2 regions of the Micromonospora sp. NPDC002296 genome follow, and region 1 is predicted to be linked to the other one. Evidence: riboswitches for the same ligand, from Rfam matches in the RefSeq annotation. Region 1 holds a riboswitch; the other holds the start of a gene.
What was found. Region 1 has a riboswitch for cyclic di-AMP ahead of ABT023_RS26645 (coiled-coil domain-containing protein). Riboswitches for the same ligand answer to the same signal wherever they lie in the genome.
Positions count from the first base shown of each region.

Region 2: linked by a shared signal. The riboswitch ahead of ABT023_RS01230 (C40 family peptidase) and the one ahead of ABT023_RS26645 (coiled-coil domain-containing protein) in region 1 are both predicted to bind cyclic di-AMP.

Region 1 is NZ_JBEOWQ010000061.1:1,246-4,447, reverse strand. Features, by position in the region: gene ABT023_RS26650 (cation diffusion facilitator family transporter) at 1-887, shown strand, start outside; cyclic di-AMP (ydaO/yuaA leader) riboswitch at 1,041-1,170, shown strand; gene ABT023_RS26645 (coiled-coil domain-containing protein) at 1,175-2,251, shown strand; gene ABT023_RS26640 (SRPBCC family protein) at 2,322-2,792, opposite strand; gene ABT023_RS26635 (STAS domain-containing protein) at 2,920-3,202, opposite strand, start outside.
Region 2 is NZ_JBEOWQ010000001.1:262,818-266,019, forward strand. Features, by position in the region: gene ABT023_RS01225 (N-acetylmuramoyl-L-alanine amidase) at 1-1,400, opposite strand, end outside; cyclic di-AMP (ydaO/yuaA leader) riboswitch at 1,614-1,754, shown strand; gene ABT023_RS01230 (C40 family peptidase) at 1,821-2,807, shown strand; gene dcd (dCTP deaminase) at 2,859-3,202, opposite strand, start outside.

The DNA.
Region 1 (3,202 bases):
CAGTGGCGAACGCCGCAGACCGCCACTCAGGGCGACTCTGGGCGGCCTTCGGGCTGCTCACCGCCCTGATGATCGTCGAGGCGGTCGCCGCCTTCGGCACCGGCTCGCTGGCGCTGCTCTCCGACGCCGGGCACATGTTCACCGACGTGCTCGGCATCGGCATGGCGCTGGCCGCGATCACCGCCACCCGGCGGGCCACCGCCGACCCCCAGCGCACCTTCGGGCTCTACCGGCTGGAGGTGCTCGCCGCGCTCGGCAACGCCGTCCTGCTCAGCGGCGTCGCGGTCTACGTCCTCGTCGAGGCGGTCCGCCGGTTCGGCGACCCGCCCGAGGTGACCGCCGGCCCGATGCTCGTGGTGGCGACGCTCGGCCTGCTCGCCAACGTGGCCGCGTTCGCCCTGCTGCGCAGCGGGGCGAAGGAGAGCATCAACATGCGCGGGGCGTACCTGGAGGTGCTGGGCGACCTGCTCGGGTCTGTCGGGGTGATCGGCGCCGCGGTGCTGATCACCGTCACCGACTGGTGGTGGGCGGACCCGCTGGTGGCCGTCGCGATCGGCGTGTTCATCCTGCCCCGCACCTGGCGGCTCGGGCAGGCCGCGGTTCGCATCCTGGTGCAGGCCGCGCCGGAACATCTCCAGGTGACCGCGGTGCACGACCGGCTGGTGGCGGTGCCCGGCGTGGTCGAGGTGCACGACCTGCACGTCTGGACGCTGACCTCCGGCATGGAGGTCGCCTCGGCCCACCTGACCATGGCGCCGGACGCCGAGGTGGGCGCGGTGCTGACCGCGGCCCGCACCGCCCTGCACGAGGACTTCCACATCGAGCACGCCACGTTGCAGGTGGAGCCCGGGGCGTCGGCGGGCCCCTGCGGACCGACCGACTGGTGATACCCACACCCATCAATTAGGTGGTGTATTGTGCCTTCATGCCGGTTTTGGAAGTATTGAGCCACGCACCTTCCGCCACGGAAGCAGCGCGGGTCTCATCCGCACCGGTAGGCTCTCATCCGGCCTCCGCCGGGCGGCGCCCTCCGGCGCCTGCGGTGGCCGCCGCCTAATCGCCTCCTGGCGAGCCGGGGAACCATGTTCGTGGGGTGCATCCGCCTGAGCGGTAGGGATCTTCCGTCCCGAACCCGTCAGCTAACCCGGTCGGCGACTGACGGAAGGACATACGTATGCCAGTAGTGGCACCTGTAAGAAGGACCGCCGCCCGGATGGCGGCGATGCTGGTGCTGACGCTCGCCGTCGGCCTCGGATTCGGGCCGGTGGCCCTGGCCGGCGCGGCCCCACCCACCGGCCTGCGCGCCCCCACGCCCGGCCAGGACGAGGAGGGCGGCACCCCGGCCCTGCGCGCCCAACTCGAAGCGGCCAGCAAGGGCTACCTGGACGCCAAAAGAGCCCTGGCCAGCTCGGTCAAGCGGCAGCAGCAGCTCGGCAGCCAGCTCAAGACGGTCGAGTCGGAGCTGACCGTACGCGGCGCCAAGGTCGACGAGATCGCCGGCGTGGCGTACAAGTCGGGCCGGCTCAGCCCGGTGTCCGCGCTGCTCAACAGCACCAGCCCCGCGGGCTTCCTGGACCGGGTCGCCGCGCTGGACGCGGTCGCCACCAACGAGGACCGGGCGCTGCGTGACCTGCTGGAGACCCGGGACCAGGCCGCCAAGACCCGGCTGGCCCTCGACGGGGAGATCCGCGAGCAGCGCAAGCAGGTCACCGTGATGGCCAAGCGCAAGGATCAGGCCGAGCGGGCCCTGACCGTGGCCAACGAGAAGGCCAGCGCCAGCGCCAGCGGCGGTGGGTCCAACCGGGGCACCTCCAGCGCGAACGCCACCCCGGCGAAGCGCAACCCCGACGGGTCCTGGCCGTCGGAGTCGTGCAGCGTGAACGACCCGACCCCGGCCAGCGGCTGCATCACCCCACGGACGCTGCACGCGCTCCAGCAGGCCAAGTCGGCCGGCTTCACCCGGTACGTCTCCTGCCACCGGCCCAGCGGCTCCGGCGAGCATCCCAAGGGGCGGGCGTGCGACTTCGCCGCCCAGAAGGGCGGCTTCGGCGGGGTGGCCTCCGGCGGGGACCGCACCTACGGCAACAACCTGGCGGCGTACTACATCCGCAACGCCGACAACCTCGCCGTGCTGTACGTGATCTGGTTCAAGCAGATCTGGCTGCCCAGCAGCGGCTGGAAGTCGTACAGCGGGGGCAACGGGGACCCGTCCAGCGACCACACCAACCACGTGCACCTGTCGGTGTACTGACCGCGCGGCGTGTGGCCCCCCACCATCCAAGGGGCCGCACGCACCGGCCGTGGGGGCCCGGCCGCGCCGCTCAGGCCGGCTGGGCCGGGCCGTCCCCGGCGCGGTCCAGCACCTCGCCCAGCCTCCGGGCCAGTCCGAGGTGCGCCGACCGGGCCTGCCGGAAGGCGTACCGGAACAGCGGCGCCGGGGCGGCAAGGGTGATCTCCACGTCGATCCGGACCACCCCGCCCGGCTCGTCGCGCAGCCGGGTGCGGTTGCGCACGGTGGTGGCCGGCCGCTGGCGGGCCACCGTGACGATCTCGTCGTCGGTGATGACCAGCACATCCGCCTGGTACGTCACCGGGAAACGCAGCGGCCCGGCGGCGAGCCGGTCGGTGATGGCGTAGCTGGCCCGGGTGCCCGGCCGGGGCGGCAGCCGGCGCACCCGCGTGATCAGCGGATGCAGCTCGCCCTGCCGGGCCGGGTCGCCGAGCAGCGCCACCGCCTCGGCCCGCAGGCAGCGGGCCTGAACCGAATACTGGAAGGCGTCTCGCCGAAGCACGCCCCGATCGTCCCCCACCCGGCCCCCCGGAGGGAAGGACCACCGCCCGGCCACGGTGTACTGACCGACCCACAGTGAACCGACCCGGCGGCGGACCGGGCTGGCGGCGGACCGGGGTGGGCGGCCGTCAGGCGCCCGGCAGCACCTCGGGGGTGGCGGCGCCGGCGCCCGCGTAGTAGGGCTCCGGAGCGCCGAACAGGCCGAGCAGCCCGGTCACCCAGAGCTGCCGGTGCACGAACCGGCTCGGCTCGGTGACGACCAGCTTCACGCTGCTGACCTCGGCGGTCTGGAAGCCGGCCACCATCGCGCTGATACCGACGGAGTCGATGAAGGTGACGAGGCGCATGTTGAGCTCGATGCGGGCGGGACGCCCCTTGGCGAGCACCTCTGCGATGGCTTCGCGCACCTCG
Region 2 (3,202 bases), on a different contig from region 1:
CCCGCCGTCACGCAGCCGGTGAACGCCGGCCGGTTGGTGGCGAAGTCGGGGTCGATCCGCACCATGCCGGTCAGCGGGGTGCCGGTGTTGAGCTCCGGCGCGCGCAGCAGGTCGAAGTAGTGCGACCAGTCCCAGTACGGCCCCGGGTCCCAGTGCATGCCCCGCACGTTCGCCGCGACGGTGCCGGGGACGTTGTCGTGGCCGATGATGTGCTGCCGGTCCAGCGGGACGCCGTGCCGCAGCGCGAGGTACCGGACCAGCTTCGACGAGGTGCGGTACATCGCCTCGGTGTACCAGGTGCCCTGGGCGGCGAAGCCCTCGTGCTCCAGCCCGATCGACTTGGCGTTGACGTACCAGTTGCCGGCGTGCCAGGCGACGTCCTTGGTCTTCACGTGCTGGGCGATGTGCCCGTCCACCGAGCGCAGCGTGTAGTGCCAGCTCACGTAGGTCGGGTCCTGGACCATGTTGACCGTGCCCGCGTAGCGGCCCTCGGTGTCGTGGATGAGGATGTACTCGACCTTCTGCCGCTTCGGCCGGTCGGACAGGTCGTGGTTGCCGTAGTCACCGGGGTCGGCACTGAGCGACTGGTACGGCGCGGGGATCCACTCGCAGGAGATGGTCGACGGGCACTCCAGGCCGTCGGGGCGCTCCGGCAGGCGCAGGCCGAGCCGGTCCAGCCAGGACTTCTGCGGGGTCACCGCGCGGGCCGCGAGGGTCACCCGCTGCCCGTCGTCGGTCACCCGGCTCTCGCCCTCGGCGATGGTGCCGAAGACCTCGTCGGCGAAGGCAGCCGCCGCGTCGGCGCCGTCCGCGCCGGCGTACCGGGCCACCGCGCCGTACCAGGCCGCCGGGTCGGTGTCGGCCCCGACCGGGGCGCCGATCTGCCGCTGGTACGACGCGAGCAGCGCCGCCCCGCCCCGGATGTTCGTCGGCGCGTCGGCGCGCAGGGCAGCCTCGTCGGCCCCGGTGAGGGTGGCGGCGGTGTCCAGGGTCTGCAACGACGCGGCGGCCGGGGCCTCGTCGGCCGAGGGCCGGGCGGCGGCGGGGGCCGGGCGGGAGTCGTCCCCGCGCGGGTCCTCGTCGCCGGAGTCGTGGTGGGTGCCGGTGGGCAGGCCGGCGACGTACTCGGCGTCGGTGAGGTGCATCGGCCCGTACCCACCGCTGGTGCTGGGGGTGCCGGAGTTGGTGTCCCACCTGGACTGGAGGTAGGAGACACCGAGCAGGACGCTCTCCGGCACGCCGTACTCGGCGGCGGCGTCAGCGTACTGCTGCTGGCGTTCGGGGGTCTGGCCGGCCGCGGCCGGGGAGGCGGTGGTACCGAGGGGCACAAGGGCCGTGGTGGCGGCCACGGCGGCGGCGAGCAGGATCCGTCTGCTCGACGACACGACGGAACGGGGCATCGAACCTCCTGGTTAAGCGTCGGATGAGGGTCACCCTTCCGCCGCCGACCTCCCGCGTCAATAGCTTTCCAGCAGGTGCCGCGATGTGAAGGAAACTTCCGCACGGCGGCATGGTGTGGCGTGTTGTGGCCCGGCGGGTTGCGGATCGATAACGGGCGTCTCTACTCTGGTCAATCGTCGGCCGGTAGCTGTACCGCCCAGCCGGGCGGTGACGGTCCGACACCGCCGAGTCGCCTCCGGGCGAACCGGGGACCCAGGTACGCCGGGGTGAATCCGCAGCGCCGCTGCGGTAGGGCGTTCTCCCTTCCCGCCCGAACCCGTCAGCTAACCCGGTAGGCGGTCGAGGAAGAAGGAGAACGGAGCCCGGTGGCACACCATGCCCCGCGGCGCCCGTCACGCCCGTCGGCGCACGCCGACCGGATGCCGGCTGCGCCGCGCCCACGCTGGTCACGCTTCACCACCGCCCTCGCCGCCCTCGTCGGCGCCGCCGTCGTCCTGACCGGCGCCCCGACCGCGGCCCACGCCGATCCCTCGGTCGCCGAGATCGAGCGGCAGATCGATCAGGACTGGAACAAGCTCGAACCGCTCATCGAGCGGCACAACGCCACCCGTCAGGACCTCGCCCTCAAGCGCCGGCAGGCCGACGCCGTCGCCAAGCAGATCGGGCCGCTGCAACGCCGGGTCGACGAGGCGATGGACAAGGTCAGCGGGCTCGCCGTCGAGGCGTACAAGAGTGAGAACCTGTCTGCGGTGAACGCGCTGCTCGGCAGCCGCTCACCCGGTCAGATGATGGGACAGTTGGAACTGCTCGACCAGTTCGCCGAGCGCCAGCAGCGCGACATCCGGGCGGTCATCGACCTCCGCGACGAGCTCGACGCCAAGAAGAAGCCGCTGGACGAGATGGTCACCCAGCTCGCCCGCACCGAGGCGCAGCTCGCCGCCAAGCGGAAGCAGATCAACGCCGAGATCGACCGGCTCCAGAAGCTGCGGCTCACGGTGTACGGCAACGGCGGTGGCGGCGCGCTGCGTCCCGCTCCCTGCCCGGCTGCCTACCCGGGCGGCGGCGCGGGGGTCGCGGTGAAGTTCGCCTGCGCCCAGATCGGCAAGCCCTACGTCTGGGGCGCCGAGGGCCCCAACTCGTACGACTGCTCGGGTCTGATGCTCGCGGCCTGGGCCAAGGCCGGCGTGTCGCTGCCGCACAACGCGGCCCAGCAGCGGTCGGTGACCGCCCGGGTGAGCCGTGCCGACCTGCGCCCCGGCGACCTCGTCTTCTACTACGCCGACCTGCACCACGTCGGCATGTACGTCGGCGGCGGCTGGGTGGTGCACGCCTCCCAGGCCGGCCAGCCCGTCAAGATGAAGCGCGTCGACGACGGCCAGATCCACAGCTACGGCCGCCCCGACTGAGCGGCGAGGGGCCCGTTCCGCGGAACGGGCCCCTCGACCACGCCCGCGTCGTCAGCGGGTGGGCCAGGTGCGCCAGTTCTGCCAGGAGCGGCTCGGGGTCGGGCCGCGCTGGCCCTGGTACCGCGAGCCGTACACCGTCGACCCGTACGGGTGCTCGGCGGGCGAGGAGAGCCGGAAGATGCAGAGCTGGCCGATCTTCATGCCCGGCCAGAGCGTGATCGGCAGGTTCGCCACGTTGGACAGCTCCAGCGTGACGTGACCGGAGAAGCCCGGGTCGATGAACCCGGCGGTCGAGTGGGTGAGCAGCCCGAGCCGTCCCAGCGAGCTCTTGCCCTCCAGCCGGCCCGCGAGCTGGTCGCCGAGCGAGATCACCTCCAGCGTGGAGGCGAGCACGA